Regions from separate parts of the Halobacillus sp. B23F22_1 genome, predicted to be linked through region 1. Evidence: riboswitches for the same ligand, from Rfam matches in the RefSeq annotation. Region 1 holds a riboswitch; each other region holds the start of a gene.

Region 1 (11,047 bases):
CCGAGAAAAGAAAAAGGGATAAACGTTTAAGTTGAATCTGGGAATATATTTGAAAAATAAATAAAATCATCCGAACGATTTTTAGAAATCTGTTCGGATGATTTATGTTAAAGGATATACATCAGTGCTTCGAGAAAATACTCCATATGCTGTAGGTCTTCGGCTCGCGAAGGTCCCACAGCAGTTTGCGGCACGAGCTGCGAGTATACAAAAGCATGCCTTTTATTCTTTCAATCCAATTTCTTATTTAATTTTTATTAGAATGTAACATCTTGACCGTAGTAAGCTGCTTCGAACAATTTCTTCATTTCTTCTAGAGACGTTTCTCGCGGATTCGTTCCTGTACAAGGGTCTTCCAAAGCATTCTCTGCCATTTTATCAACGTGTTCTTTAAACAGTTCTTCAGAAACGCCGAATTCTTTAAGTGTATTGGGTACATCCATTTCGCGATTCAAGTCACGAACCCAGGCGATTAATGAATCGACCAGCTCTTTATCTGAATTTCCGGATAAGTCAATTCTTCGTGCGATCGCTGCAAAACGTTCTTCAACTTCACTGCGATTAAATTGAATGACATAAGGTAAATAAATTGCATTCGCACAACCGTGTGGAACTTCAAAAGTCGGCCCGCTTTTATGAGCCATGCTGTGGACATTACCCAGTACGGCATTTGCGAATGCCATGCCTGCCATCGCTTGAGCGTAATGGACTTGTTCACGAGCTTCCTGGTCTCCATTATAGGAGGACAGCAGGTGATCTTTTAAAATTTCAGCTGCCTCGATTGACAACGAATTCGTAAAAGTAGTACGCGGTTTAGCTACATAAGCTTCGATGCTGTGAGTTACTGCATCCATTCCGCTGTAAGCCAGTACTTTCTTAGGCATTGCTTCCACCATTACGGGATCAATGATGGCAAGGTCAGGGGTAAGTTCAAAGTCCGCCAGGGGATATTTTACTCCAGTTTCTGAATCTGTAATCACAGAAAGGTTAGAAATTTCAGAAGCCGTTCCACTTGTCGTAGGAATACCGGCGAATTTTGCTTTTGTTCGTAACTCCGGTAAGGTAAACGGCTGAGCCATATCTTCAAATGTTAAATCAGGATGTTCGTAGGAAATCCACATCGCTTTCGCTGCATCCATTGGGGAACCGCCGCCGATTCCAATGATCCAATCAGGCTGGTACTCATTGAGAACAGGAAGATGATCCTGAACGAGCTGAGTAGAAGGTTCTTGTGTAATTCCTTCAATTACTTTTGTTTCAATGTCAGCTTCAGAAAGATTTTTTTGAATTGTATCTAAGTTGCCGTTTTCTTTGACGGAGCCCCCGCCAATTACTAAAACAGCTTTTTTACCTTTAATGGATTTTAATATATCTAGCGCATCTTCTCCGAAATAAATATCGCGTGGTATAGTAAATCGATTCATGTTGACTGCCTCCAGTATTTCTAGTTTATGTGCCGGTATTGGCCGGGCATATTACGTTGTCATTCACGAGAATTAGAATAGTTAAACATACGGATCGTCTTTTTATTGGTAAGAGGAAGGCTGAATAAGCTCAAGTTCTTACTAGAAAAGCCTGCAAATTTTTAATGGATCATGTAAAATTGGTGCTAAGTATACCTATGGAAGTGATTAACGTGTCTAAGTTTATCGATTTAATAAGAGAATCTCATTTTTTAGGGGGAAGAACCTTAAAAACGGGAATATCAGTATTTGTAACCGCACTGATCTGTGGTTTTTTTAATTTACCCGTGGTATTTGCTGTCATTACGGCTATCGTAACTATCGAACATACAGCCGCTGATTCGATTAAAAAAGCAGCCATTCGCTTTCCCGCCTCAGCGATTGGTGCTCTTCTAGCTACTGCTTTTTATGCTGTATTTGGGAAAAGTGCTCTAACATTCGCTCTAGCGGCCATGTTAACGATTGCCATTTGTCACAAATTAAAGCTGGATGATGGGATATTGGTTGCTACGATTACAGCAACGGCTATGATTCCTGATTTTCAGGATCAGCATATCGTGTCGTTTCTGACGCGTCTAGGAACCACATCGATCGGAATTGTCGTTTCAACAATCGTAAACTTCTTCTTGCTGCCGCCAAATTATACTTCGCGGATTTTTCAAAGCATAAATGATTTGTACGGACATTCAGCTCAGCTGCTCGAACGGATCGTAACTGCAGAAAAAGGAGCATCTCAGGAAAAGACCAGACACATTAACCGTTCTTATCGTCAGCTCACAGCTCATTTAGAAAAAACGTTTCAATTGTCACAGTATCAACGAGAGGAATGGAAGTACCACAAGCATACAAATGAACAAATGCGGGCTTTTCAATTTTCGCAAAGAAAGCTGGGTGCTTTGCAGCAGATTGTGTTTCATTTAGGCAACCTTCAATACGTACAAGCGAACCTTTCAGAATTTAAACCTCATGAACGCAAACTGATTGAGAAAGTGACCAATTCATACACGGAGATTTTAAAGGATCCAGCCCACCACATGAGTGAAGAGCATTTTACAGCCGTTGAAAAGCTGGATGATTTATTTTGGAAATGGAAAGAGAACCATGTGGAGCAGGAAAATCACTTTAGACAGCATCTGCCTCCTCAGACTATTTTAATTTATGAACTATTGAGCTTACACGATGTTCTTGAGGAGATAGCAGAACTGTGTCATTCAAACCAACGTATTATTAATCGTTGTTACATAGAGTAAGTGGAAGAGGGCCAGTCTCATTGGAGGCTGACCCTCTTCTTTTATCCTCTTAGCCGTCTGGTCATCTTTTTGCCTGTTCAGTTTTCCAAGGGCTGTATTTTTAAGAGAAATGAGGTTTTTAACAAGTATTCTTCTTCATTCGAATAGGCATGTAGTAAGGTGCAGCAAACTTTTGAAAAGAGAGGAGGGACGGGATGATTCAAGTGGCAGGGGTTGTTTTTCAACCGAATGATTTAGGGACGATGGATAGCAGGGAGCAAATGATTATTAGGCAGATGGTGGATTCACCGAGTATGTATACTTATGGATCCAGGGATGAATTAATATTTGAAATCAAACTGAGGAAAGAAATAGTAAAGAGTGCAGAATTAATGAACGACAGTCAAGTTGAATTTGCTACTTTTGAAACCACCCGCAGTAATCCTGATTACTGGTTGTTCACGGGTTATGGAGCGCTGCGCCTGAGACCAGGTGTACGGCCTTCTGATGCGATAACGGATATTTTTACAAATAGCAGGCTTTATGCATTTGAATGTGCAGGAGCTATGCTGATCATCTATTATCACGCTGTATTACAAGTGATCGGAGAAGCTGCTTTTAATCGTATATTTCCTGACCTTTATATTTATAGCTGGCACGCGGATAGTGATCTCGGGCTTTATCCATCGTACATTAATCGCTTTTTACCAGGGGATGTCGTTTACTTTGATAATCCAGCTTTTGACCCCAGTGCCCCTCAATGGAGAGGGGAAAATGCAATTGTGGTCGGGAGGGACCTTTACTTCGGTCATGGAATTGGGATCATGACAGCGAAAGAAATGATAGAGACGCTGAATCGACTAAGACGCGAGGGGGCCATTCAGTCCGCGTACTTGACAAATTTAGTCGTTCGCCCATCCTTCAGGCACTTACAGCAGTTTGCAGTTATGACGAGAAATGGTCCTGTACGAAAATATCAGCCTGCAATGATTTTACATGATGAGAACTCGATTTCATATGATCGATACCGTTATTTCTTTAGTAAAGTGTTTAAACGCTGGTAGATGACCACAAATTATAAAAAAAGAGAAAACATAATTGATAACTAAGAAAGACCCAATCAAATTCAATTTGATTGGGTCTTTCGTATTTTACCCTTCTAATTATCCTTTGCTAGACTGTAACTTTTGTTCGATTTCTAATCGGATATTGTGCGCGGCTTTTACCATGTTCGTAAGGGCTTCCGTTGTTTCACTAACACCTCTTGTTTTTAGACCGCAGTCCGGATTCACCCAGAACTGGCGCGGGTCGAGTACATTTAATGCACGAAGAATGTACTTTTCCATTTCTTCCGCTTCAGGGACTCGGGGACTATGAATATCATACACTCCCAGTCCAATTCCTTTTTCATACGATTGCTTTTCAAAGTCAGCGATCAGTTCTCCGTGACTTCTTGCCGCTTCAATTGAAATAACGTCAGCATCCAATGCATCAAGTGTATGCATAATTTCCCCAAATTCGGAGTAGCACATATGCGTATGAATTTGTGTTTCATTCTTAACAGAAGAAGTGGCTAGTTTAAAAGCGTAGACCGCTTCATCCAGGTATTGCTGCTGTTTCTTAGGTTTAAGCGGCAAGCCTTCCCGTAAAGCAGGTTCATCAACTTGTATCATATGAATATGGTTTTCTTCTAAAGCTCTAATTTCTTTTTGCAGCGCTAAAGCAATTTGCTTGGTTACATCGAATTCGCTGATATCCTCGCGCACAAAAGACCAATTTAAAATTGTAATCGGCCCTGTGAGCATTCCTTTAACCGGCTTTTTGGTCAACGATTGAGCATAACTGATTTCCTTCACGGTCATCGGCTCGGTTAAAGCAACATCACCATAAATAATAGGAGGCTTCACGCAGCGCGAACCATAGGACTGCACCCAGGCATATTTTGTAAAAGCAAACCCCTCGAGTTTTTCACCGAAGAATTCGACCATATCATTTCGTTCAAACTCTCCGTGTATTAGAACGTCAAGTCCAATTTCCTCCTGACGTGCAATCCATTCTCTCATATTTGCTTCAATAAAGCTCTGATAGTCAGTATCCGTCCAATCTCCTCTGCGCCATTTAAGACGTCCTTGTCGGATTTCTGTTGTTTGCGGCAGACTTCCAATTGTCGTAGTGGGCAGTAAAGGAAGGTTAAAAAAGTTTTGATGAATGGATTGGCGCTCAGAGAAATGTTGTTCGCGTGTTGGTTCAACGCCTTTCCAAAATTCGACTTCCTTTTGTACATCTGTGTTATTTCTGATCTCAGACTGCCATAATTGTTCGCGGCATTCGGCTTGGAATGTCAGTTTTTCTTCAACCGTTTTTCTGCCTTTATTTAAGCCTTCTGTTAAAAGTTTAATCTCTTCCAGCTTTTGGTCGGCAAAGGCCAACGCATTCTTTAGTTGCGGATCTAATTCAGATTCCGTTTCAACCGTTACGGGTACATGTAATAAACTGCAAGAAGGTTGAACAATTAAGCGATCCTCATTTACGAAAGAACGCAGCGTTTCCAGCAGAGTCAATGAAGCAGAAAGATCATCTTTCCAAATGTTTCGCCCATTGATGACGCCTGCTGCCAACGTTTTTTCTGCAGGAAACCCGAAATTCTTTATTGCCTCCAGGTTCGCCCCTTGATCATGTACGAAATCAAGTCCAATTCCAGCTACGGGAAGAGATACAACTTCTTCATAATAATCAATGGATTCAAAATATGTTTGCAGTAATACGTTCAGACTGGAAAGTTTACGATCGATGGATTGATAGACATTCTTAAATACATTAATTTCATCCTTAGTCAGTGTTGTGGCTAAAATTGGCTCATCGATTTGTACCCATTCTGCTCCTGCTTTTTCTAGCTGTTGCAGGACTTGTATGTACAACGGTACGAGTTTCTCAACTAATCTCTCAAAGTCTTTGTCCTCAAAGCCTTTTGATAATTTTAATAAGGAAACAGGACCGAGAAGGACCGGTTTTCCTGTAATATCGAGCTTTTCCTTTGCTTCTAAAAAGTAGGGAAGCAGTCGGTTTTCTACTAGTTTTGGCTCCGAATCTGATGAAACTTCAGGAACGATGTAATGGTAGTTCGTGTTAAACCATTTTGTCATCTCTGAAGCTACAGCGTTTTTATTGCCACGAGCGATATCAAAATAAGTATGCAGGGAATTTTCGTCTTGCTGCTGAAAACGTTCAGGGATTAAGCCAAACATCACAGCTGTATCCAGGACATGATCATAGAGACTGAAATCTCCAACAGGGATTAAATCAATGCCCAGATCTTTTTGTTTCTTAAGGTCATAGAGTCTTAACTTTTCTAATTCAGTTTGAAGCTCTTGCTCACTTATATTTCCTTTCCAGTACTGTTCTAATGCTTTTTTCCATTCACGCTTTTCTCCAATTCTTGGATAGCCTAAATTTGAACTTTTTGTCATCCTGGTTCCTCCTTGTATAATAAAAAATCCATAAAAAAATCTCCCTTCTTAAAGAGAGATTGTTATGACAGCATATTTAAAATCGTCTGTTTAGACAGACTGATCCCATTACTTGTCCTAACACCTCCCTATTACCCGTAGGTTGTAGTGCGTCATCACCAGGCAGGTCTCCTGACTTAAGATCTTCACATTCCTGCGTCTTCCCATCTTTTATTCAAAAGAAAGTGACTTGCTGCAGGATGCTCCCTCTAACAGTGGCGGGACCGTGCCGGATTTTCACCGGACTTCCCTTTTAAGCTGAATAAGCTCTTATGAACTTAGCCAACACCTGAGTGATTTAAGATATTTAGTTTATCTAGCATGTGTATATAAAAAACCTCTCGGTGAGAGAGGTTTACACACGCACCTCTCTTATTTTTCAAAGCCTTCGCTTTGCTGGAATTAGCACCACAATCAAGTAGATCGGTTGCCGGGTTTCACAGGGCCAGTCCCTCCACCTCTCGAAATAAGAGATTCTATTGAATTGATTATAAGACTAGCATGGGAGGATGAAGCTGTCAATGGAGCATCAGGGTACCTGGTACCGAAAAGCTGTAAAAGAGCGAAGTGCCAAGTGGGAATTTCGGTACCTGGTACCCGGTACGCTCTTCGATTTTGTCCCAAGCTTTTAAAAGAATTTACATCGCCACTTCTTTTCCAGATTTTCTCGTTTCTTCTTCCTTTACTGGCTGAAGTTCGGTGATATGTGCTTTGCCTGGTTCGTTTAAGAAGAAACAAGCGATAAAGCAGCAAAACGCCATAATAGAAATTCCAAAAAAGAACAGCGAAGGATTCAGTACGCCAAGTACGGCTAGAAATAAAACAGAACCTACATTTCCATAAGCACCAACCATCCCGGCGACCTGTCCAGTCAAGCGTTTTTTCACAAGTGGCACCATCGAGAATACAGCACCCTCGCCAGCCTGTACAAAAAAGGAACACGTCATTGTCAATAGAACAGCAGCTACAATCGACCAATCGGACCCGATCTGAGCCATTCCAAGATAAGCGACGGAGGTAGCGGCCAACAAAATAATGAGAGTCTTCTTACGGCCAAATTTATCACTGAGCCAACCGCCTCCAGGACGGGCGATGAGGTTCATAAAGGCAAACGAACTGGCGATCATTCCAGCTCCGGCTACTCCCATACTAAACGTAGCTTCAAAAAACATCGGCAGCATAGAAATAACGGCTAATTCTGAGCCAAAAGTAATAAAATAAGCGAAGTCTAAAATAGCCACTTGTTTAAATGAATACTGTTCTTCTTCAGGGACGCCTTTTCGTAAATGATCACGGTTCACTATCCAGATTTTATATAAGTTATAAAAATACACAGCTGCAAGAACCACGTAAATGAACACAGCGATTTGGTTTGATATGAGTGAAGTATTGCTTAATTGCCACGTGATTAAAGCAAGCGCGGCATATAGAGGAATAGACATGAGCATAAGTCCAATCATGCTTCTGTAGCTGGTTACTTCCATCGCACCACTTCGCTTAGGTCTCTTAAATTCTTTACCAGCAGGCGTGTTCTCAACGGACCTGAAATAAATAAATGCATACACAATACATAAAAAACCAGTTAGAGCGATGGCCAGGCGCCAGCCATTTTCACCGCCAAATAACATAGCAAGAAGCGGCAGGGAGAAGGCGGCTGCTGAAGAACCGAAGTTTCCCCATCCTCCGTATATGCCTTCAGCAAGACCAAGATGTTTTTCCGGAAACCACTCGGATACCATTCGAATTCCGATAACAAACCCTGCTCCTACGACCGATAATAATGCCCGCGCCATAAACAACTGCCAGAATGAATTGGCAAAAGCAAACCAAAAACAAGGAATACTAACGGAAAGCAATAAAGTAGCATACACGTGCTTCGGTCCAAATCGATCGACGAGCATACCGATGATAATTCGGGCCGGAATTGTTAAAGCGACATTGATTGACAGCAGGACAGCAATCTCTTCATTGGATAATTGCAATGTTTTTTGAATCGTAGATGCGAAAGGAGCCATATTAAACCAGACAACGAAGCTTAAGAAAAATGCGAATGTTGTCATAAATAAGATTTTCTTGTTTCCTTTGTATGTAACCTTTTCCTCAACCATAACCAAGCCTCCAATTTGTTAATAAACTGATTATTTCAAAAACAGAGAGCTCTGTCACAGTTTATGTCAGGTTTTCTTACATGGTATCTCGAAAATACTTCGTTTTTACTATTTGAATAGAAGGGTAAGAAAAAGATGGAAAAAGCGCAGCCAATGATAGAGGTATGGAGTTTTTAACACTTTAAAGCGTATAAATCGATAGCCCTAAATACATAGAAAAAGTATTGACTTTCATTTTTGTGACCACTAAAATTCATTAGGTGTTTATATCACTATTTAGATTGAGGTGCCGTGAAAATGAATCGTTTATATAGATTCGCTGTTTTATTTGTGTGTTCGATTGTGTTAGGATTTGCTTTTAATTTGTTCTTGCTGCCACATGAAGTATTATCCGGAGGAATTACAGGTCTGGCAATGGTTTTCGGCTTATTGACGCCTGTAAATACAGGGATCTGGCTCGTTATTTTAAATATTCCTATATTAATTATTGGCTGGATGAAACTGGGGAAAGAATTTATATGGAATAGTGTATTTTCTGTGTTTATTACTTCGTTTGCCATGCAGTACATCCCGGTAGTTAAGGTTACAGAAGATGCGTTATTATCTACTGTATTTGGCGGAGTTATCGCCGGAATTGCTATAGGTTTTATTATCCGATTTTACGGCTCGACTGGTGGTTTCGATGTGATCGGGTTGGTACTGACGCAGAAGCGCGATATTCCGCTCGGTGGATTAATTTTCAGCTTAAACAGCGGCGTTGTTTTTATCTCAGGATTTATTTTCTCCTGGGACTTAGCGTTGTACACTATGGCGTCGATCTACATTACAGGGATCGTTATTGATCGTGTGCATACCCGCCATATTAAATTAAACTTAATGGTGGTAACCGATCGTGGAGATGAACTGAAAAATGAATTGATCGGGAATTTAATACGCGGTATTACCGTGATGGACGGCCAGGGCGGCTATTCTAATACAGAGCGAAAAGTTCTTTATACCGTGATTTCAAGATATGAACTGGCGTTTGTTAAGTCTCTTATTACAAGTGTGGATGCACGAGCCTTTGTCAGTATTAGTGAAACGGTGGAAGTTATAGGGAATTTTAGAAGGTAATTAAAAAGTCGTTTATCAGTGGGATAAGCGACTTTTTCCAGCTTGTAGAGAAACGTGGAAGAGTGTAAAGGGTTTGAGGAAACACCCCCGAACGCTCATCATAAAATCAGTAGAGAACAATCTACAAAACCGTGAAGGTCGCTTTGTGAAAAGCGTCTTTCAATCGAAACGTCGCTTCCTTGACGAGGCACACACCTTACTAAGGTAAAATCAAACATCTCCTCAAGAAGTATTGCTTAACTGTTCCACTTTTTAAATTAGAAGAAAAGCGGTCTGAGGGGGAATTAATATTTCCCTCAGACCGCTAATTTAAATTCTATTTTTCATGGACTTTCAGTTTTTTCAGTGAGCTTAATGTATAACGGAGTAATGTCAAGATCGTTTCTTGAAATGCAAATTGTCTGTACGCCTCAGAAAGTTAAGACTCCGAAGGCTTTCTCGTTAGTGTAAAGAAAGTAATACATCCTATGGAAGACGTTATAAATAACGTCGCTCCCATTGGGACAGCAGTCGTTTCATTAATACCAACAAGCGGAGAAACCATTGAGCCGAATAATAGGGGAAGCATTCCAAGGACCGCACTGGCGCTTCCAGCACGATGTCCCTGATGTTCCATAGCAAGTGTAAACGTACTCGTTAAGACCATGCCCATAGAGGTCATATAGATGAAAATTGGAATGACTAACGAAGGCAGTGGTCCTTCAATAATTGTCATCACAAGAAGGAATGATGTAGCCGTTACCGCAGTAATAATCGCGGTCCGAAGCAGACTTCGTTCATGAATAATGCCTCCTAGGCGGCCAATAATAAAACTTCCAGAGATAATGGCAAGACCATTAATACCAAACAATATACTAAAGACTTGGGGAGAGACACCGTAAATGTCCTGATAAACAAAGGGAGTTCCTGATACATAAGCAAAGCTGCCCCCATGTACAAATCCAATGGTTAAGGCATATCCGATAAACGAGCGATCTTTAAATAAGCTTCCTATAGTACGGAGAGAGTGTCCAATCGTGCTCGGGATCCTCTTCTCCGGCGGAAGTGTTTCTTTTAACTTCAGCGAAATTACGAGCACAATTAAAAGGCCAAGTAAACTTAAAAAATAAAAAATGGTGTGCCAGCTGGAAAACGGGAAGAGCAAAATGGCTCCGCCTGCCATGGGTGCAATCATTGGAGCTGTCGCATTGATCACCATGAGCAGTGCAAAAAATTTCGTCAGTTCTCTTCCGCTGAACACATCGCGTACAACAGCCCGTGATAGGACTACTCCTGCTGAAGCCGTAAATCCTTGAAGAAAACGGGCTGCTATTAGCGTCGTAATATTTGGAGCGAGAGCACAAAGAAGAGAAGCTACCGCAAATAAGAAAATTGAAATCATTAACGGTTTTCTCCTGCCCTGCGCATCACTGATGGGACCCACAACAATTTGGCCTACAGCAAGGCCAATCAAACAAGTAGTTAGACTAAGCTGTACGAGAGAAGCACTCGCATTTAAATCGCTAGCAATGCCAGGAAAACTCGGTAAATACATATCGATATTAAGAGGACCAAGAATGCCTAGCATTCCTAATAGAAAAGCCAGACCTAAGCGCTCTTTTCCTGTTGGATTATGAATCATATATATA
Region 2 (11,047 bases), on a different contig from region 1:
AGGCGGGGAGTCTATGAACCAAAAAGTCATGACATGGCATTTATTAGAAGACGTATTAGGATGGGCAGCTGTATTCATCGTTAGTGTGGTTATGACCTTTGCGGATCTGCCTATTCTTGATCCTATTGCATCTATTGGTATTACGTTATACATTCTCTATAACGTAATCCTTAACTTAGTTAAAACCATGCGTTTATTTCTAGAGGCTGTGCCAGAAAATATTGACCTTGACCGAATTATACAAAAAATGAATCAGCTGCCAAAGGTTCAATCAACTCATCATACACATTTATGGTCATTAGATGGCGAGCATCATGCCTTCTCCACCCACATTGTTGTTCCCTCCACTTCATCAAAAGAAGACGTATGTATAATTAAAGAGCGTGTGAAAGAAGTACTTGAACCCATTCATCTAGATCATATTACGATTGAAATTGAGTATGAGGACGAATATTGTTCAATGCTAGAACAAGACAAGGGAGGCACCGAGCATGGATGATCCTTTTTACACAAAGGACCTTGATGACGAAACGTTGTTCGTCGTAACACAAACATTTAAGGCACTTTCAGATCCTACCCGTGTCAGGATCCTCAATTTGCTTTTTGAAAAGGAATACAGTGTCAATGAAATTGCGGAAAGCTTACAGCTCCGTCAATCTACAGTCTCTCACCAGCTTCGTTTCTTGAAAAACTTACGACTCGTTAAATATCGCAGAGAAGGGACGACGATTTATTATTCCCATGATGATGAACATGTGATCACCGTCCTTCAGCAAATGATTCAACACGCACTTCATCATTAATAAAGCTGTCTCTTTATGGACGCAGCAATCCCCTTGCAAAGACCTTAAAGAGTGTAAAATTCCTTGCTTTGGAAATTTGTAAAGGGTTGGAGGAAACGACTCCGTTTCCTCCAACCCTTTTTCGAAATAGATCATGGGCATTCATTTACTCAAGCTTTGCCATTAGGAAAGCAGTGTTTGCAAAAGGCCTTCACATTACGAAGGTTTCAAGATTCCATTTTGGTCAAAGGAACACAAAAAGTGCCGACTCCTGCGGTATGAGGTCACTGAAAAAGTCCTATCTAATTTAAAGAGCGTCACGAATCGCTTATCTGTGGACGCTTGCAGCGGCCACGGCCTCAGCGAACTTGGTCAAGAAGATCACTTGACCAAATGGATCACCGGCTCGCGCTGTTTCCGCGACGCACCGGACGTGCTAGTGTCGATGTTGGCCACAGGACGCGGCCGGTTTTAATCGACCAGGCGTCCTCCCCGAAAGCTCCTCGTGGCATCAATGATCAATCTAAAACCCATATACGTTGCCTGGCTAAATCACTAATGTGAAAACGAATCGTTAAACTTATGTAGGAATAGAAGGTAAAATTCTCTTAATAGTTATAAGAAAAGCGTCCTGTGGGGAAATAAAATTCCCCACAGGATGCTTTTTAAATTATCTTTAATCGACCTTTAGTTTTTCAGTGGCGTCAGTGGTATTTGTCCGCACGGGCGCACAAAAAAACTTGTAGGAAAACAAGGGGTTTCTCTACAGACTGAGGCTGCCTCTTCATGAGGCGGCCTTTTTTGGTTTATAATTCTAATACTTCCGGAGTTTTTTCTCCAATATTCATTAAACGTATGCTTTCCGGATAAATTTCAAGAACGATATAATCAGGATCACCTTTGCTCGTAAACCAGCGTTCCATTTCCTCACTCCAAAGCCAGTCTTTTATCTTTTGATCATCCCGAATTTTAGCCTGACCTTCTACTTCTAAATAAGCATCTCCAAACCCTTCACCTTCATATCCAATTAAGATATGAACATTAGGGTTTTCTTCAATTTCTTCCGCTTTGTGTGTTTCTTTATTCGTAGGGGTGTAAAAAGTAAACTCATCATCATTAGAGAATGTCATGTAACGAGAATGAGGCTTTCCTTGTTTCACTGTAGCCAGCGTTCCAATTTTATGTTGATCCATAATATTATAAATCTTCTTCTTCAGTTCTTGTTGGTCCAATGCTATTCTCCTTTCAATATGAAAACTTGTTCTTAGTTTTCCTGTTGAAAAGGAAATATAAACCTCATAATGCGTAAGATTTGTTTTTACATTTCTCCATCAGCATTTTAGCTATTTTTTGATAAACGTCTGCATCTATACCCGGAGCGAATTCTTCTGGAAGATCATCTAAGTCATTGTAAGGTTTGTCCTACATCGGGATCGTATAAACTTAAGAACATAGGTGAATTCATTTATGTCCACTCCTTTTCTATTCGTTCCATATATATAATATTCTGTAGGGTATTCATTCATAAAAGCAGCTATTGATATGAAGAAAGAGTTTTGTGCGTTACACTTCGTAGAAGGACTATAAAAAGAAAAATTTAAAAGAGGGAATGGATTGGAGAGAACTATAAACGATGAGAACCGGTAATCCTGTACTCAAGAATGAAGCATTCAGCCGCTCTAAAAACTCTAGCAGCACGATGACACTTGGTGGCACTGTTTTTAAGACAAGTATCTTGTTGTTATTTTTACTAGGAACCGCTGTTTACACATGGTATCAGTACTATCAAGGTGTGGACATAACTATGATGATGATAATCGGGGCAGTGGGAAGCTTTATTGTTGCATTAATTACGGTATTTATTAAAAAAGCAGCGCCTGTTACAGCCCCTATTTATGCGGCACTTGAAGGCTTTTTCCTTGGAGGTCTTTCCTCATTCATTGAAGCAAGCTATCCAGGTATTGTGATTCAGGCGGCTGCATTGACATTTGCTGTGATGGGAGGACTTCTCTTCCTTTATTCAACACGCATCATTAAAGTTACGAAAAAGTTTCGATTAATGATCATTTCGGCAACGATTGGCATCTTTATCGTTTATGCCGTAAACATTTTATTACGCATTTTCTTACAAGCAGAAGTACCTTATCTGCATTCAAGCGGAGCTATCGGTATCGGAATCAGTATATTTATTGTTGCGATCGCAGCTTTAAATCTTGTTTTGGATTTTGATTTTATTGAACGAGGTGCTAAACGAGGTGCTCCTAAATACATGGAGTGGTACGGGGCTTTTGGGCTTATTATTACACTTGCCTGGTTATATATTGAAATTCTCAGGCTGTTAAGAAAAATTCGACGTTAACAGCTCCACGAACTCAGGGATTTCCCTTTAACATATTTCCGTAATATTTGTAACATAATTGAAATATAACCTTTAAAAATATTCGGATTTGTATTAAAATGAGGGAAGATGCTGGGAGGATCATAATGTTCGACAAACTGATTCATCATAAAAATAAATTCATACTCATCACTGTGTTATCATTCGTCCTGGGCGGTTCGCTCTTTTTTATAAATTCCACACCCACTCGTTCTGAGAAGCCGGCGGAAATTACACCTACAATCTTTGTGCATGGTTTTAAAGGCGGCCCTGGTTCCTTTAATACGATGCTCAAACGTTTTGAAGATAATAATTGGGGAACGAAGCGGATGATAATTTACGTTAAATCTTCAGGACATGTACGTGTTCGAGGAGGCATTCCTCATACGATGAATCCATTCATCCAGGTTATTTTTGAAAATAACCGTGCAAGTGTAGCTGACCAGACAAATTGGATGCAGCACATCATGACAAAGCTTAAACATGACTATGCTATCGATCAAGTAAATTTAGTCGGGCACTCTATGGGGGGCTTAGCTTCTACAAACTTTTTATTAAACAACCAAGAAGGCGACTACCCTGACGTTAACAAATTAGTAGCTATCGGCAGTCCCTTCCTTGGCATCGGACAAAGTGACTACTTCACATTGAATACGGGAGAAGCAGTGGTGGATTTACAAGTGGAATCAAATGCTTTAACGACGATGATTAATAATAAAGCGAACTTTGATGAAGATGTGCCGGCTTTATCTATTGCCGGGGTTGTTAATGAAGAAGATTTAGAGGAAGACCACTGGGATGGCCTAGTCACAAAGCAAAGTGCCCATGGTTTGCAAAATATTGTTCCAACAAGAAACTTTCATCAGGAAACTTTTATAGATGAATTCTCGACTCATTCAGGGCTGCACGAACATCCAGGTGTAGATGAATCGGTAGCTGAGTTCTTATGGAGTATCCATTAAATACGAAAAAGCCGCAGCATCTGTATTGATCTGCGGTTTTCTTTTATAGATTCTTATATGTAGTCATGACCACTTCACCAATAGCAGCAATCGTCTGGTCCTTAAAAGATAAAGGTACACCTTTACCGTCAGGGTGACGATAATAATAACCGCTTTCAATTGGTGTATAACCTAAACCTTCTAACTTAAAAGTTAACGCTTCAGGAAGCTGAGTTGTCCCCGTCTTCTCAATAAAGTACTGGGCTGGATATATATTCACATCGACATCTCCAGCACCTGTGTAAACAACGAACAAGTCACTTGGTTTTTGTGCAATCCACTGCCCTTTTGAAAAAAGTGAAATTCTTAGTTTTTCAAGAGCAGAAATACCTTCTAGATGAACACCGAAGATGTCTAAAATCATTCTTCTTATTTCACCGGCAGAGATCCGCTCCCCGTAGTCTTGAAGGTAAAGATCCATCACTTCCACCTTAGATAAAGACTTTATAACATGCTCGTCTGCCTTCTGATCATTGGAACGTAAAGCTTTCAGAACTCGTTTCGTCACTTCCTCCGTATACACCTATTACCAACTCCTCAAGATGATACTCGCCATTTATTATACTAGAAAACGATGGCTGACTATAGATTAAAGGTACGTTTTATAATCTCTGCCGTTTCAACTGCGCTCTTATCCCTCGTTTTTATTTTCACATATTGTGCGGCCAACAGCGGTCACTTACAACTTCCTCCCCTAACTCAAGGGACCCCCGGGCAATCCCCATTGATGATTATCACTACGTTCTATTAACTGCAATTCTCCTTTATTGTTAAAGCACAGAACACTAGATCCAGGTACGATTATAGGTCTTGTCCCTATATGCATTCGAAGACCTAAGACATATCCCACAATAACTACTCCTTTTCAAATATAAATACCCACATGAACGTTAACGCTTGTTGTAATTCTCTAGGAAACGCTGTGACGTCCATTCCCTCTGCTTCTCTTTTAAACACACCATGTCCATCAATAAGCTTCAAGCCATTTTCTAACGCCAACTGTTCAAACTCCCACGGCATCATCGTATTACAAATTACCTTTTCCCCATAAACCCGACGGTAACTATTAATTCTAGGCTTCGCTGTTGGACCAAGTACTCCTACACATAGTTTCCCACCCGGTTTGAGGACTCGTTTCATCTCTGTTATCCCTTGATAAGGAACCTCTATCCACTCCAGGCAGTTAACCGCCATAATGGTATCAAAGCTTTCACTTTCAAATGGAAGTTGAACGATGTCCCCTTGCACAAAACGCAGGGTGTCGTGTGCAAGTCTTGATTTAGCCAATTCAATCATGTCTTCAGATAGATCTAAACCCGTTACTTCAAACCCGGCTTGTGCTAATTTATAAGAACCGTAACCGTCTCCGCATCCGAGATCGGCTATAGAATTGCCAATTTTTGCATGTTTCTTTATTAAAGGGATGATCGTTTTCCTGCTTCCGCTATCCCACATATTTTTACTATTTGCGTTCCAAAAAGAAGATCGTTCGTCCCACTGTTTTTCTGCTTCTTGATGCCAATTAAATGCCATTGCTCTACCTCCTGTTTATCAATCTCAAAAAAATCTCACCCTTCAATTATTCGATAGAACTAAGTATTTCTCCTTTATTTTTGTCCTTTCACATGCAAGTGCGCATCAAAAATGGTTGCACATTCCATTAATCTCCGTTATGCTTAGAACACAATATAAGCTAACATTAATTAAAACAAACACCATATATAGTATCCGCGAACAAAAGATGCCACTAGGCTTAATAGGGAATCTGGTGAAATTCCAGAGCTGCCCCCGCAACTGTAATCGCTCTTAAATCGGCAATCACCCACTGTGTGTTTCACGGGAAGGGGCCGGAGTAGAATTGAGCGTAAGTCAGGAGACCTGTCTTCATTCGCAGAAGTTTCAACTTCTTCGGGGATTGAGAAGATGAGACGATGGAATGAAGGCAGTTTCACTCTTTATGAGTCCTCTTTATTCCATGGTTTCATCCGCTCATTCATAGAGTGGATTTTTTTATGGATTAAATTTCTATTTATCATAGAGGAGTGATGGTATTGAGTACAATTGTGACGTCGTACTGGCAAGAATGGCTAAAAGCACAGGAGGAGAATTTTCCTGCACTGCCAATGAAACGAATCATCGAAAAATCAAAAGAGATTAAAGGAACCCAAAGCGAACAAGCTAAAGCTTTAATATTGGAATGCTTAGCAGAAATTAGTGAAACAGCTCCTAACTGGACGTACTTAGCCAGCAGCATTCACTTACAGCAAATGTATGAATCTTCGATTGCTAACCGCGGCACCGTGAAGGCATACCAAGGTTTTCATCATTTAATCGAAACGTTGGTTCAGGAAGATATCTATGACCCGAATCTACTTAGTCTTTATACAAAAGAAGAAATGGACGAACTTGAAAGAGCAATCGTTCCCGATCGTGATAGATTATTTACTTATATCGGGATTAAGACACTTGGCGATCGTTACTTAGCCCGTTCAAAATCCGGACTGGTCTATGAACTTCCCCAAGAACGGTTCATGGTTATTGCAATGGTATTAATGGCACACGAAAATACAGCCCGGCGTTTGGAGCTGGTCAAAGAATCTTACTGGGCCTTAAGCCACTTATACATGACAGTAGCCACTCCGACGCTTGCTAATGCCGGAAAGCGTTACGGTCAATTAAGCTCCTGTTTTATCGATACAGTAGACGATAGCCTGCAATCCATTTATGACAGCAATACCGATATTGCGAATTTAAGTAAACACGGTGGCGGTATAGGGGTATATCTAGGAAAAATCCGCAGCCGAGGCAGTGACATCCGAGGATTTAAAGGTGTTTCCTCAGGGGTACTACCTTGGATGAAACAATTGAATAATACCGCTGTTAGTGTAGATCAGCTTGGCCAGCGTCAAGGGGCAGTGGCCGTCTATTTAGACATCTGGCACAAAGATATCTTTCCGTTTCTTGACAGCCGATTGAACAACGGGGATGAACGCCAACGTACACATGACTTATTTACGGGTGTATCTATTCCTGACCTCTTTATGGAAGCTGTTGAACGTCGCGAGGACTGGTATTTGTTTGATCCTCACGAAGTACGAGACGTTATGGGCTTTTCATTAGAAGATTACTATGATGAAACGCGTGGAAACGGATCCTTTAGAGAACGTTACCAAGCCTGCATTGAAAACGACCTCCTTTCTAAAGAAAAGGTCCCAGCTATTGAGATCATGAAGCGAATCATGATTGGGCAGCTGGAAACGGGGACTCCTTATATGTTCTATCGTGATGAAGTCAACCGTATGAACCCAAACAGCCATAAAGGAATGATTTACTGCAGTAACCTTTGTACGGAAATCACTCAAAACCAAAGTCCGACTACTCAGGAAGAACAACGGGTTGAAGATGGAAAGATTATAACCGTTCAAACACCTGGCGATTTTGTTGTCTGCAACTTATCAAGCATTAACTTAGGTCGTGCCGTTCCTAACGATGTCCTTCCACGGTTGATCCCTATTCAAGTGAGGATGCTGGATAATGTTATTGATCAAAATACAATTCCGGTTCTGCAGGCACAGCTTACAAACCAGTCTTACAGAGGAATCGGATTAGGTACGTTCGGCTGGGCCCACCTGCTCGCTCAGAAAAAAATCGCCTGGGAATCAGACCAAGCGATTGATTATGCTGATGAAGTGTACGAGGAAATTTCCTACTATACGATTAAGGCAAGCAGTGAACTTGCCAAAGAAAAAGGAAGTTACCCTCTCTTTGAAGGATCCGACTGGGACTCGGGGAAATTCTTTGTTAAACGAGCGCTTGACCAAGACACTTCTCATGACTGGAAAGAGCTTCAGCAGGATGTGCACCGTAATGGCATAAGAAACGGGTATTTAATGGCGGTAGCACCGAATTCCAGTACATCCTTAATAGCTGGAAGTACGGCTAGTATTGATCCGATTTTCAAGAAGTTCTATTCCGAAGAGAAAAAAGATTTTAAAATTCCTGTAACTGCTCCTGACTTAAGCCCGGACACTTACTGGTATTACAAATCAGCTTACGATGTGGACCAGCATTCTAGTATTAAACAGAATGCCGTACGCCAAAAGTACATTGATCAGTCCATCTCTTTCAATCTATACGTCAAGAACACAATTCAAGCGAAAGAATTGCTCGCTTTACACATCGACGCGTGGAAGTCAGGACTGAAAACTACTTACTACACCCGTTCTACTTCCAGCCAAGGTGAATTTGACGAGTGTGAAAGCTGCTCATCTTAAGGAGGAAAAATAATGGATCATGCACTACAAAAACGAAAGCTCGTGGACCATCACGCCCCTAACGCTTCAACAGGTATCGTTAATGGCAGAAGCTCGAACGTTTTAAACTGGGATAATACTCGATACTCTTGGGCGTACCCTATGTATAAGACGATGCTGGCAAACTTTTGGATTCCCAGTGAAATAAATATGAGCAACGATTTAAAGCAGTGGCCCGAGCTATCAGCCCAAGAGCAAGCTTCTTTTAAAAAAATTATAGGTTTGCTCGCGTTCTTAGATTCGATTCAAACTGATTACTCCGGAAAAGTAGCTGACTATTTAACCGACTCAAGCGTTTCAGCTCTCATGCAGGTGCTCGCTTTTCAGGAAGTCGTCCATAATCAATCTTATTCCTATGTACTATCTACTCTTGTAGATCAAAGTGAACAAGAACGAATCTTCGAGTATTGGAAGCATGATGAAATCCTTATGGAAAGAAACCAATTTATAACAGACGGATATGAAGAGTTTGCCAATGATCCAAGTATAGATAAATTCTTAAAATCCGTAGTTTATGATGTTGTATTAGAAGGGTTATTCTTCTACGCCGGCTTTGCATTCTTCTATAATTTAGCTCGAAACCAAAAGATGGTCTCTACAAGCACGATGATCAACTACATCAATCGAGACGAGCAAATTCATGTAAACTTATTTGCCCACATCTTTAAAGAAACATTAAATGAAAATCCTCAACTCGACCGTGAATGGTATGAGAGTTTCGTTACTACAACTTTTAAAGAAGCTGCTGAGCTTGAAATAAAATGGGCTCAGCACATCATCGGAAACGAATTTCCAGGAATTCCGATTCATGATTTAGAAGACTATATTCGCTTTATTGCTAATAAACGATGCAAATTAATGGGCGCTGACAAACCTTATCCAGAGTATGCTGAAAATCCTCTAAAATGGATACGTGCTTATCAAGAAGTCGATGAAGGGAAATCAGACTTCTTCGAACAAAAATCCAGACAATATACGAAGGTCTCTGAAGATAATGGATTTGATGACCTTTAAAACTCTGCTACCCCTCCCGAACCACTTTGAAAGTGGTTCGTTTTTTTATGTAAACTTTCCTAACACGAAATAAAAGATAGGTGTTGATTTTTCTGATAATTTGGTTTATAGTAAGATTTATCATTACTTTATATGTTAGAAAAGTTAACACAAATTAAAAAGGAGGATGTCAACCATGAAAAAAGTAGAGACCATTATACGCCCCGAAGCTTTTCAATCGCTTCGCGAAAATCTTGATATTATGGGTGTTAAGGGATTAACCGTTTCAGAAGTAGCTGGCTGTGGTCAGCAAAAAGGACAGGAAGGAATCTTCCGCGGCAACCGATATGAAATCAAACTATATCCTAAAGTTAAGGTTGAAATGGTTGTCGATGAAACAGAGATAGAAGATATTATCGAAGTCATTACAAATACATGTGCAACAGACAAAGTGGGAGACGGTAAAATTTTCGTTTCTACGATTGAGGAAGTCTATCGAATTCGTACCGGTGAAAAAGGAAAAGCTGCCCTTATTTAATTTTATTCGGAAGGATGTCATGAACTAATGAAAAAAGTAATTCCATTATTATTACTAACCTCTCTAAGTTTTCCTGTAGTGGCAAACGCTCAGACCTCCACTACACCAGAAGCCGTTTTAGAATCTGTCGATATGGTTTGGATTATGATCGCTGCTTTTCTTGTCTTTTTCATGCACGCAGGATTTGCCATGGTCGAGGCAGGATTCACTCGATCTAAAAACGCATTAAACATCTTAATGAAAAACTTTATGACGATGTCAATAGCTGCTATTCTCTATTTTATAGTTGGATATGGCATTATGTTTGGTACCTCTGGGGGAGGTTTTATAGGTCTAAATGGATTTATGCTTAGCGGTCACGAAGACCAAGTTGGTTTCTTTGTCTTCCAGGCTGTTTTCGCTGCTACATGTGCTACGATCATCTCAGGTGCTGTAGCTGAACGAATTAAATTAAGCTCGTACTTAATGATTACTGTTGCTATGACGGCTTTCATCTATCCAGTCGTTGGTCACTGGGTATGGGGAGGCGGATGGTTGGCTGAGTTAGGTTTCGTAGACTTTGCTGGTTCAACCGTTGTTCACTTAACAGGCGCTCTTGGCGCCATTGTAGCTGTCATGTTCTTAGGACCGCGTTTAGGGAAATACAGTGGTGGTAAAGTCAATGTTATCCAAGGTCATAACATTCCGATCGGTGCGCTGGGTGTATTCATTCTTTGGTTCGGTTGGTTCGGTTTTAACGGCGGTAGTACGCTGGCTGCTGACCCTTCAGCAATTCCGGGCGTAGTTGCAACTACCCTTTTATCTGCTTCAGCAGGTGTTGTTGGTTCCGGAATGTATTCCCAATTAAAGTACAAGCGTATTGATGCTTCACTTACATTGAACGGGGCTCTAGCTGGGCTAGTAGGTATTACAGCAGGTACAGGAGACTTATCACCTATTGGAGCCATCATTACTGGTGCCATTGCAGGGATAATCCTTGTAGAAGGTGTTCAATTGCTTGACCGTAAACTTCACATCGATGATCCAGTCGGAGCGATCGCCGT
Region 3 (11,047 bases), on a different contig from region 1:
GTTCAATGTCCTGGATTCTACCTTTAATTTGCTCATGCAATTCGATCGCTGCTTCAGCTGCAGTCTGTGCATGGAATTCAGCGGGGTATGATATTTTGAAAAGTATGTTCTCCATCACGTACGAGCCAAAAGGGCGGGCAAGGTTCAACTCTTTGCCGCCGAAAAGAACATCCTGGAATCCCCATTCAGGAGCAGATAAAGCTGTCTTATATCCCATTTCTCCCTTCATCGTCATCAAGGCCAGTCGTACCCCGCGGCTTGTGGCATCTCCGGCTGCCCACGATTTCCGAGATCCGGTGTTCGGTGCATGACGGTAAGTCCGCAGACTGGAGTTATCGATCCACGCTTGTGAAACGGCATTGGTCACGTCTTCTTTGCTTCCCCCTAACATAGCAGTTACAACAGCCGTGGTTGCAACTTTTACGTAGAGCACATGGTCCAGTCCCTCACGGTTGAGGCTGTTTTCCAGGGCCAGAATCCCTTGAATTTCATGGGCTTTAACGATATTTTCAAGAACCGAATCCATTTTCAGTGGTTTCTTTCCTTCAGCTATACGTCTGCGGCTGATATAATCAGAAATCGCTAAAATTCCGCCTAAGTTGTCAGAAGGGTGACCCCATTCTGCAGCCAGCCATGTATCATTGTAATCCAGCCAGCGGATCATACAGCCTATGTTAAAGGCTGCGTGGACGGGATCAAGTTCGTAAGACGTTCCTGGAACGCGTACGCCATTCGGTACGACTGTTCCCGGTACAATTGGTCCTAAGTGCTTCGTGCATTCGGGATAGCGCAGGGCTAAAAAACCACAACCTAACGTATCCATTAATACATATTGTGCCGTTTCTAAAGCTTCCTCGCTGTTTATTTCTCCATAAACAGCATATTCGGCGATACGCTCCAACACCTGGTCTGCTGTTTGGGGTGCAGCTGCTTTTACTTCTGACATCTTCATCTCCACCTTTCAAATCTATGTAATGAATATTGATGAAAACGGCCGGGCAAGCCCGGACGTTTTACTATTAAGGATGCAGGCCGCGCGGACCGGTATAGATAACCCTTGGTCTAAACAATTTGTTGTTGGAATACTGTTCAGCCACGTGGGCGCAGATCCCCAGGGTTCGTGCCGCAAAGAAGATCGGGGTGTACAAATCTATCGGGATGCCTAACAAATAGTAAACAGGCGCCGCATAATAATCTAAATTCGGATACAGACCTTTTTCTTCTTTCATCAGCTGTTCTCCTGCTTCACACATCCCAAAAAGATCATCGCGTTTTCGCTCGGCGGCAAGTTCACGTAGTGCTTCCTTCATCAGCGCCGCTCTTGGATCCATTTTCTTCATATAAACACGATGACCAAAACCCATCACTTTTTCTTTGTTTTTTATTTTTTCGTAGAGAAGACTGCGGAATCCATCTGTCGTTCTTCCTTCTAAGAGCATGTGCATGACGGCCTCATTTGCACCACCGTGAAGGTTTCCTTTCAAAGAAGCTACTGCCCCGGTTAGAGCTCCATAAATGTCAGCATTTGTGGAAGCAATCACGCGGGCTGTGAATGTTGAATTTGGCATTTCATGCTCACTGTACACCATTAAAGATTGATCAAAATATTTAGCTTCATCCGGGGTTGGTTCTTTTCCAGTAATCATATATAAGAAGTTAGCACTGTAAGGAAGTTCCAGTTTTGGTTCTACAATTGCTTCGTCGTGAAGAATGTGGTAGCTGTTAGCTGTAATGTTAGGGATTTTTGCCAGAAGGCGGAGAGCGGTTCGATTGATTTCATATTCTCTGCGTTCATCTAAATTCTTCTCATATCCTGAAAGCGCGGAAATTCCTGTTCGCAGGGCATCCATCGGGTGAGTTTCTTTTGGAAGCTTGCTGAACAAAGAGAAAAAACGATCCGGGAGTTTATATTCTGCTCTTAATTCCTGCTCAAGAGAGGAACGCTCTGATTTCTCCGGCAATTCACCGTCTAATAATAGATGAACGATATCAAGGTATTGTTTGTTTTGAGTAAGCTCAATCAGATCATATCCTCGAAGGACAATTTCTTCAGCATCAACATCTAAATAAGAAAGCTTTGTTTCTGTTGCAATTACCCCGTCTAAGCCGGGTTTATAGGCTGTTTGCTCTGGCATTAGAATCCTCCTAATTGCTCAAAATAGTAAACGCTTTCAAAAAGGGAAATATCAATCTTTTAATACCAACTGCTTACCTACTATTTCTTTATGGACAAACACATAGGCTTGCTCGAGATATTTAAGTTCTTGATGACCGTCGTCCTGTTGAATAAGCTCTTCTTTAATTTGTTCATAAACCGTCTCTAAGGTACGGGGAACAGAAGAAACCATGTAGTTCATAATACGTGATTTGAACTCATTTACGTAAAACTCAATGGAAGCGCTCAAAATATACACCTCTAGTCAAATAGAAATAAAGCCATTAAAAAAACAACTTCCAAGAGAAGTTGTTAAGTTGAGATCACAGTTATCCGGAGAAAGTATCATAAGGAGACATACCTTGCCATACTCTTTCCACTCGCACTTAACACCCCCTATCCTCGTAGGTATTGATGTTCGTTGAAACAGGCAGGTCTCCTGGCTTATGATCAACACTCCCTGGATCCTTCCCATCCTCGTTTTATAACGAGAACAGTGGCCTTCCAGTTCGCTCCCAAATACAGTTGCGGGACAGCATCGGATTATCACCGATTTCCCTTTTAAGCAGTTAAACACGAATAGCGCTTAGCCGCACCTTAATCAAAATCTTATTTAGTTTTGACTTTTTCAATATAACAAAAATTTTGAAAATAAACAAATATTTCTAAAGAGCGTTAAAATTGGTGCAAATCTCATCGTTCCTTTTAGCAAGTGTATATGAGAGGTTACAAATGGGTTGCATTAAAATTTTTTGAAATTTATTAATATTTTATATTTACACGGTCGATTATCATGTTGTATATTTATCATACAAATTATGATAGCGCTTTCTTTTTTTGAGCGTTAAGGAGGTAAGAAATTGTCCATATGGGATTTAGCCATTGATGTAGGATTGATTTCAGTTTTATTGTTAGTTGGGGTTATATTACGGGCAAAGCTTAAAATTGTACAAAAGTTATTTATTCCAGCTAGTATCATAGCGGGAGTGGCGGGGTTGACTTTGGGACCTAATGGATTTGATCTGCTCCCTTTTTCAAGTCTCGTGAGTAATTATCCAACCGTATTGATTGCTGTTATTTTTGGTGCGATTCCAATAGGAGCGGCTAAAGTAAATTGGAAGCAAACGTTTGGACGAGTAAGAAATATGTGGATATACTCGATGCTCCTGACCATGCTTATGTGGGGCGGGGGAGCGATGATTGCTTACATACTTTTAGCTAACCTTTGGGATATTCCGAGCGGGTTTGGGTTGATTCTTGGTGCTGGTTTTCTCGGTGGCCACGGAACGGCCGCAGCCGTAGGTGAAGCTTTTAGCGGGCTTGGATGGGAAGAAGCCACAGCTCTTGGTTATACTTCAGCTACCATTGGTTTGATTTGTGCTATTCTCGGTGGTCTGCTGCTAATTAAAATGAACGCACGGAATAATCAAACCAACTTCATTTCAGACTTTGAGGATTTACCAAATGAATTACGAACGGGGTTAGTTCCTGCTAATCTTCGTCAATCATCGGGTAGTGATACTGTTTCCAGCAATTCGGTGGACCCATTATTTTTCCACATTGCCTTACTTGCTGTTGTTGTAATGTTTAGTTACTTCTTACAGGAAGGAATACAAGCGATATTCCCGCAAGTCAGCATCCCGTTACTAAGCCTTTCATTCGTGGTCGGCTTACTGATTCAATTGTTCTTAAATACAACCAAAGCTAATGAATATGTGGACAAACGTGTAATTGACCGCATAAGTGGAACGGCAACAGACTTGATTGTTGCGTTTGGGATTACATCTATTAATCTAGCTGTGGTAGCAGCTTATGCCTGGCCTCTTATAGCTCTCTTTATTTTTGGAGTGATATGGGCCTACTGTATTTTCAGGTTTATTGCACCTCGTGTCTTCCACCGTCACTGGTTTGAAAATGCCATTTTTGGATGGGGATGGAGTACAGGAACCGTCGCCATGGGAATTGCCTTATTGAGAATCGTAGATCCCAAAACTAAAAGCAGTACCCTGGACGACTACGCTTTAGGATATATCGGCATGGTACCAGTCGAGATTTTAATTATTACTTTTGGTCCTATCATGATGATGGCCGGGACTGGTGGTTTATTCTCTCTCATTTTATTGGGAGCGAGTGCGGTGCTTATTATCATTGCCGCTAAGTCAGGCTGGCTGACTTCAATTCAGGAGACAAGAAATATTAGCAGAGATTCTAATGTTTCATAAAGAAAGGATGATCCTCTTTTATGAAAATAGAACGAAAAAAAGTGTCGATGCAGGTTTTTGATCGTATCAAAGAATACATCCATAAGGAGAATATGCAGCCTGGTGATCGGTTACCTACCGAAAAGCAGCTTTCCGAGATGTTTGGGGTCAGCCGTACTCCAGTCAGAGAAGCGTTAAGCGTACTCGAAGCAAGCGGATTAACCGTTTCGAAGCAAGGTGGAGGCAGTATTATACAGGCAGCTTCTTTAACTAATTTAATAGAAGAAATACAATTTGAATTCGTAGATTCGGAGGAAATATTAAACTTACTGGAAACAAGGATCATTCTAGAAACCGAAGCTGCTCGCCTGGCCGCTGAACGTGGCACGGCTGATGATAAGTTAATCATTAAGAAAAAACTGGAGGAGCTTCGCAGTTCACAGCATGATAATCGTGTGGGAGATAAAGAGGATATTGCCTTTCATAATGCTATTGCACAAGCTTCCCATAACCCGATTCTTGTTCACAGTGTCGAGAACCTTACTACTCTCTATGACAAAGCAATTCGTTTTTCCCTTAAGAAAAATATGGGAATTTCCGAAAAGCGGGCTCAAGTACTCAGTGAGCATGAACGCATTTATACAGCCATTCGATTGGGCAATGGAGAACAAGCCAGGGAGGAAATGTACCAACACTTAAGTAATGCATGTCAAAAATTCAAGCATTCATTTGACCAGGCATTGAATTCTTAATTTATAAAGGGAGAGAGAATGATGATCGAAAAATCCGTACAATTTTACAGTGAAGGCTACAAGTTACAGGGGACCATTTACTTGCCCGACAATTATGAGAGTAAAGGAAACCATCCGGGGATTATTGCTAATTCAGGATATCAAGGAGTAAATGAATTCTATCCAAAAATGTTTGCCCAGGCTTTGACGGAAAAAGGATATATTTGTTTCGGCTTTGATTATCGAGGATTCGCTGACAGCGAGGGGGACCCTGCTCGTGTCATCCTTGAGGAACAGGTGGCTGATATTCGGAATGCCTTGACCTTTTTGCGCGCTCAAAGTGAAGTTGATCATGAACGAATAGGCTTGATTGGATGGGGCATGGGGGGATCGAATGTTGTTCGTGCAGCAGAGAAAGAAGATGTGGCAGCAGTTGCCGCTCTGAATGGTTTTTATAATGGAGAGCGCTGGCTGAAAACTATCCATTCTTATGAAAATTGGCTTAAAGTTTTGGAAGTCGTATATGAAGATCGAATAAGACGTGTAACGACTGGAGAATCACAACCTGCAGATCCATTTTTACACTATCCTTTAGACCCTCCTACGCGCGAATACGTGCAAAAAGAGCTGGCTTCTAAGAAAGGGTTCGGGGGAGAGACTCGTATTCAATTCACAGATTCGATTCTTGAGTTGGATGCGGAGGCAGCGGCTGAAAACATGGAAGATACTTCGCTGTTTGTAGCCCACGGTAAAGATAATGTGCTCCATCCGGTCGAAGAATCTTTATCCCTGTACAATAGGGCTTCTTGTCCGAAGAAATATTATGAAATAAATGGGATGCATAACGATTTTATGTACAGTGATCATCCTGAGTTTACTGCATTAGTCGAAGAACTTCATCTGTTTTTTGAAGAGGCGTTAAGCTATGAATATTCCAAGTAAGGCTCAAAACACATATCATCCATTATTAAAGGGAGCTTATGAACTTCATGTTCATAGCTCTCCTAGTGCTTTTCCAAGGATCCAGACCGATTGGGAACTCGTAGAAGAAGCAAGGAAAGCAGGCATGAAGGGATTGGTAATAAAAGCGCATGAAGGAGTCAGTTATGATCGAGCCACCCTTATTCGCTCCCAAATGCCAGACATGAAAGTCTATGGAGGTTTAGTTTGTAATCTTTTTACAGGCGGATTGTCTTCTCATGCAGTAGATATGGCATTGCGTATGGGGGCAAAAATCATCTGGATGCCAACCATATCAGCGGAACAGCATGCCAAGTATTTTGCAGAATATCGTCAGGAACGATTTTTCAATAGTGAAAATCCTCTTGGCGATTCTGATTCTTGCTTAACGATTCTAAATGAAAGTAATGAAGTGAAGGATGAAGTCAAGAGAATTCTGTATTTAATTGCTTCTTACGATGCCGTTCTTGCAACAGGACACCTTTCTCCCCATGAAGTTGATCTTTTAGTAGAAGAAGCTTTAGACATCGGGGTGAGGCGGATATTGATTCAGCATGCTGACTTAGGCATTGCCCAAATTCCGATGGATTTACAGAAGAAACTGTCGTCTCAAGGATGCTATATTGAAAAATGTTATTTAGCTTGCGGGGAAGATTTTAATAATATTACAATTCGTCAAATGGCTGAATCTATTCAAACACTGGACTCAAAGTCTTGTATTCTCGTCACAGACTACGGACAGCCTCATAATCTCCCGCCTGTCCAGGGGCTGAGTGAATTTGTTACTGAGTTATTGAAAGAAGGAATAAGTGAAGACATGGTAAAAGAAATGATAGCAGCCAATCCTGAATCGCTATTATTTTAGTGTGCTGAAAAGGAGCGTAAAGTGTGAGTAATTGGATGGAAGATCTCAGAGAAGTAATACCAGGCCGTCAAATAATGACTGAAATAGCAGATCGATATAGTTATAGTTTTGATGCTTCTTTTGGTGAATATCTTCCTGACGCAGCTGTTCAAGCTAAAAATAAGCAGGAAGTCGTCCATATCGTGAAAGTTGCCAACCAATTCAATATCCCTATTTATCCTCGAGGGCAAGGAACGTGTTTAAGCGGGGGGCCTCTCCCAGTTCATGGCGGAATTGTACTGGACCTTTCACAATGGCCTGAAGAAATCGAACTGAATGCTGACGATTTGACCGTTAAAGTATCCCCTGGTGTGCTAACTGCTCGTATAAATGAAGAAGCAGAAAAGCACGGCCTCATGTATGCGCCTGATCCAAGCAGTGCCCATGTAGCTACCATAGGGGGAAATCTTGCTGAAAATTCAGGGGGGCCTCGGGGTCTGAAATATGGCGTGACGAAAGACTTCGTATTAGGACTGGAGCTTGTGACCCCTGAAGGAGAAGTGATACGGACAGGCGGACAAACCATTAAAAATGTGACAGGGTTTGACCTTACTAAGCTGATCGTAGGCTCAGAGGGAACGCTTGGCGTGATCACCGAAGCTACACTGAAGCTTATCCCTAAGCCTCCTGCAGTACAAACCGTTATGGTCGAGTTTGAAAATGTCAGAACGGCTGGAGAAGCGATATCACGTACGTTAACTTCCGGGATACTACCTTCAAAAATGGAGTTTATGGATAAAGCATGTATACAAGCTGTTGAAAATTTTCAACCATCTGGCCTGCCTGTTGATGCAGAAGCCATTGTAATCATTGAGTTAGATGGACACCCAGAAACGCTCAAGCTGGAAACAGTGCTGGTCGAAAACATTATGGATGAAATTGGTGCCTCAAATGTCAGTGTTCCTGCAACAAGCGAAGAAGCTGCCAAGATATGGCATGCGAGGAAACAGGTATCTCCTGCCATCGCTAAAATCAAGCCGACAAAGGTATCGGAGGATGCAACCGTACCGAGAAGTAAAATTCCTGATATGGTGGACCGTTTGAATGAAATTAAAGAAAAATATCAGGTGGAAGTAGTTGTGTTCGGTCACGCCGGGGATGGTAATTTACACCCTAACATTTTGTGTGATAAGCGGGATCAAGAAGAAATGATCCGCGTCGAAAAAGCAGTGGAAGAAATATTTCGGGCGGCTATCGACCTAGGGGGCACGCTATCAGGCGAGCATGGGATCGGCACGATGAAAGCTCCTTTTATGGAACAAGAACTAGGGGCTGTCGGTTTAGAGATGATGAAACGAATCAAGGATAGCTGGGATCCGAAACGAATAATGAACCCAGGCAAAATATTTCCGGAAAAAGGGCAAAAGCTGGTGTTGCGAAATGAGTAAGCTTCAAGCGCTGCAACAGAAAATCAACTATGACAAGACCTTTGATTGTGTGCAATGTGGTTATTGTCTGCCTGCCTGCCCCACCTATGAAACGATGGAGAAGGAAACTCATTCTCCAAGGGGACGCATTAATCTAGTCAAGATGGTGGCGGAAGGAAAGGCATCTATTGATGATTTGCAAAAACCAATTGAAAAGTGTCTGGGGTGCATGGCGTGCACTACTGTTTGTCCTACTAATGTTCAGTATGGACAAATATTAGAAGGTGCTAAGGAAGTGATTGAAGACCACCAGGTAAAATCGGCCTCCCGAAAGAAAATGGAAGACTTTCTGTTCGGTTCCTTTTTTCCTTCTGCAAAATGGATGGACGCACTGGGGAACTTAACCTGGTTTTATCAAAAATCCGGCCTTCAAACCTTTGCCAATCTGCTGCGTTTAACAATGGCCGCTCCGCTTCATTTAGATAAATTTGAACAAGTAATCCCAAAGCAGCCTTCCCCTAAAGAGCGTGCCAAACGAACGAAGCGATATATACGGACAAGACCTGCACGAGCGAAAGTAGCTTTCTTTACAGGTTGCGTAATGGACAGTGTATTCTTTCAAACGAATCAGAATACCATCGAGTTACTTTTACGCTGGGGGTTTGAAGTTGTCCTCCCGGAAGAACAAACTTGTTGTGGGGCACTGCACGCGCATTCGGGGAAGGTCCATGACTCAATACACCTTGCCAAACGAAACATTGAGGCTTTTGAGGAAGAAGAAGTAGATTACATTATCAACAACGCCGGGGGCTGTGGTGCTCGTATGGTTGAGTATCACCACTTATTTGAAAAAGGGACATCCTGGCATCAGCGGGCTGAACAGTTTGTTTCCAAAATGAAAGATATATCGGAGGTTCTTGTAGAGGTTGATCATGTCTTTTTTAAAAAGTCAATTGATAAAACGGTAACCTATCAACCCTCATGTCATATGACTAATGTCCAAAAGGTAGTATCCCCGCCGCTTGAATTAATGAAGAAAGTTCCCGGACTTACGCTGAAAGAATTAGACCGTCCGGATTTCTGCTGCGGTTCAGCTGGAATCTACAATATTATCAATTATGAGGATTCTATGGATATATTAGATGTAAAAATGAGAGACGTGTGTAATGCAGGTTCAGAAACGGTGGTAACGACTAACCCCGGATGTCTATTGCAAATGAAGCTCGGGATAGAGCGAGAAGGAGTAAATCACACGATGGGTGCTGAGCATCTTGTGGATCTATTATTGGAAGCAGACCCTCAGCAAAAGTAAGGCTTTTTGAAAATCATATTTTGAGGTGGTAGGTTGAACTATAAAGCCCTATTTGTCGTTTTATTTCTTTTTTCATTCGTTTTGGCTCCCTTTCAGACAGAAGCCGTCACTGATAAACCTTCAGATAAAAGGGCCCATAAGCAAGAGAAAAAGTTGAGCGAACCGTTTAAAGCGGCTTCGATCCAATTTAATCCTGAATTAAAAAAGCCTGAGAAGAACATAAAAGAATTATACAAAGAAACCGAAAAAGCTTTTAAGAATGGGGCAAAGTTAGTGGTAGCTCCAGAAATGGCAACGACCGGGTATATGTTCGAAAGTCGTGAAGACATTGCTCCTTTTGTTGAACAGATCCCCGGTCCAACTACAGAAATATTCAGTGAGTGAGCCTCTGAATATAACAGTTACATCGTTTTTGGGATGCCTGAAGTAGATCCAGGTACCGATCTCTATTATAATTCATCTGTTCTGATCGGACCTGAAGGTTTAATAGGGAAGTATCGAAAAATGCATTTGTGGGAAACCGACGCTTACTGGGCTGCTCGCGGTGATTCAGAGGTGCCCGTCTACGATACAGAATTGGGAAAAGTGGCTATGAATATATGCATGGATTCCGCATACTATGAAACAGCCAGGATATCGGCCGTTAAAGGAGCGGATATATTAGCCTTTCCAACGAACTCGTCCGCCCAGACCATTTCCGCTTTGCCTGCAAGAGCTCAGCAAAATGGTTTATACGTTGTGAGCTCGAATCGTTCAAATACTGAAGAAGGATTTCATATGGCAGGGGGAAGTGCCATTTGGTCGCCCCACGGGGAAAAGTTAGCTGAGGCCCCTTATTCGCCTGATGAGGATAACGACATTGACGAAACAAAAGTTATTTATGACGAGGTAGACCCTGAACACTATCAAAATGAAAATAAAGAACTGCTAAAGGAAAGACGTCCTGAGTTATATAAAGAGCTAAGCCAATATATTCAACCATGGGACAGTAGAGCAACTACTGAATCTAAAAAAGTGAAGGCTATGGCTTTGCAGTACTCTCCAAAGCTGAGTGATAAAAAAACAAACCAAAAGAAAGTTTCTAAGCTTATAGAAGAAGAGGTTTCAACTTCTAAGGAAACGGATTTGATCGTACTCCCAGAGCTTTCTTTCACCGGACCAGTCACAGATAAAGGTATAAATTCCATTTATTCTTTATCAGAAAAGGATCAAGGAAACACTTATCAATTTATATCACAACTAGCAAAGAAGCATAATATCAACATCGTTTATGGAATGATAGAAAGAGAAAACGATCAATTGTACAATTCTGCAATATTAGTAAATGAAAACGGTGAAATAAAAGGCAAGTATCGAAAAACTCATCTTGACCGTAATGAAAAACGGTGGGCGACACCAGGTTCCAGTCTCCCTGTAT

Evidence for each region. Region 1 has a riboswitch for cobalamin ahead of metE (5-methyltetrahydropteroyltriglutamate--homocysteine S-methyltransferase). Riboswitches for the same ligand answer to the same signal wherever they lie in the genome.
Region 2: another riboswitch for cobalamin. It lies ahead of ACGTNH_RS19350 (ribonucleoside-diphosphate reductase subunit alpha); the one in region 1 lies ahead of metE (5-methyltetrahydropteroyltriglutamate--homocysteine S-methyltransferase).
Region 3: another riboswitch for cobalamin. It lies ahead of ACGTNH_RS18045 (hypothetical protein); the one in region 1 lies ahead of metE (5-methyltetrahydropteroyltriglutamate--homocysteine S-methyltransferase).

What each region holds. Positions count from the first base shown of each region.
Region 1 covers NZ_JBIEKE010000002.1:995,441-1,006,487, reverse strand. The annotation lists gene ACGTNH_RS12825 (hypothetical protein) at 1-30, shown strand, start outside; gene ACGTNH_RS12820 (iron-containing alcohol dehydrogenase) at 258-1,424, opposite strand; gene ACGTNH_RS12815 (FUSC family protein) at 1,637-2,713, shown strand; gene ACGTNH_RS12810 (protein-glutamine gamma-glutamyltransferase) at 2,908-3,756, shown strand; gene metE (5-methyltetrahydropteroyltriglutamate--homocysteine S-methyltransferase) at 3,856-6,159, opposite strand; cobalamin riboswitch at 6,304-6,507, opposite strand; SAM riboswitch class I at 6,568-6,671, opposite strand; gene ACGTNH_RS12800 (NarK family nitrate/nitrite MFS transporter) at 6,837-8,306, opposite strand; gene ACGTNH_RS12795 (YitT family protein) at 8,604-9,419, shown strand; gene ACGTNH_RS12790 (Bcr/CflA family efflux MFS transporter) at 9,838-11,040, opposite strand.
Region 2 covers NZ_JBIEKE010000004.1:62,940-73,986, forward strand. The annotation lists gene ACGTNH_RS19315 (cation diffusion facilitator family transporter) at 1-499, shown strand, start outside; gene ACGTNH_RS19320 (ArsR/SmtB family transcription factor) at 492-803, shown strand; gene ACGTNH_RS19325 (pyridoxamine 5'-phosphate oxidase family protein) at 1,589-2,014, opposite strand; gene ACGTNH_RS19330 (Bax inhibitor-1/YccA family protein) at 2,416-3,141, shown strand; gene ACGTNH_RS19335 (alpha/beta fold hydrolase) at 3,267-4,121, shown strand; gene ACGTNH_RS19340 (hypothetical protein) at 4,165-4,683, opposite strand; gene ACGTNH_RS19345 (class I SAM-dependent methyltransferase) at 5,016-5,693, opposite strand; cobalamin riboswitch at 5,882-6,060, shown strand; gene ACGTNH_RS19350 (ribonucleoside-diphosphate reductase subunit alpha) at 6,206-8,434, shown strand; gene ACGTNH_RS19355 (ribonucleotide-diphosphate reductase subunit beta) at 8,447-9,487, shown strand; gene ACGTNH_RS19360 (P-II family nitrogen regulator) at 9,663-10,004, shown strand; gene ACGTNH_RS19365 (ammonium transporter) at 10,032-11,047, shown strand, end outside.
Region 3 covers NZ_JBIEKE010000003.1:628,357-639,403, reverse strand. The annotation lists gene ACGTNH_RS18055 (bifunctional 2-methylcitrate dehydratase/aconitate hydratase) at 1-946, opposite strand, end outside; gene mmgD (citrate synthase) at 1,020-2,135, opposite strand; gene ACGTNH_RS18045 (hypothetical protein) at 2,187-2,405, opposite strand; cobalamin riboswitch at 2,568-2,770, opposite strand; gene ACGTNH_RS18040 (sodium/glutamate symporter) at 3,016-4,377, shown strand; gene ACGTNH_RS18035 (FadR/GntR family transcriptional regulator) at 4,398-5,108, shown strand; gene ACGTNH_RS18030 (alpha/beta hydrolase) at 5,130-6,029, shown strand; gene ACGTNH_RS18025 (DUF6282 family protein) at 6,013-6,912, shown strand; gene ACGTNH_RS18020 (FAD-binding oxidoreductase) at 6,948-8,339, shown strand; gene ACGTNH_RS18015 ((Fe-S)-binding protein) at 8,332-9,630, shown strand; partial or broken gene ACGTNH_RS18010 (nitrilase-related carbon-nitrogen hydrolase) at 9,664-10,521, shown strand; gene ACGTNH_RS18005 (carbon-nitrogen hydrolase family protein) at 10,654-11,047, shown strand, end outside.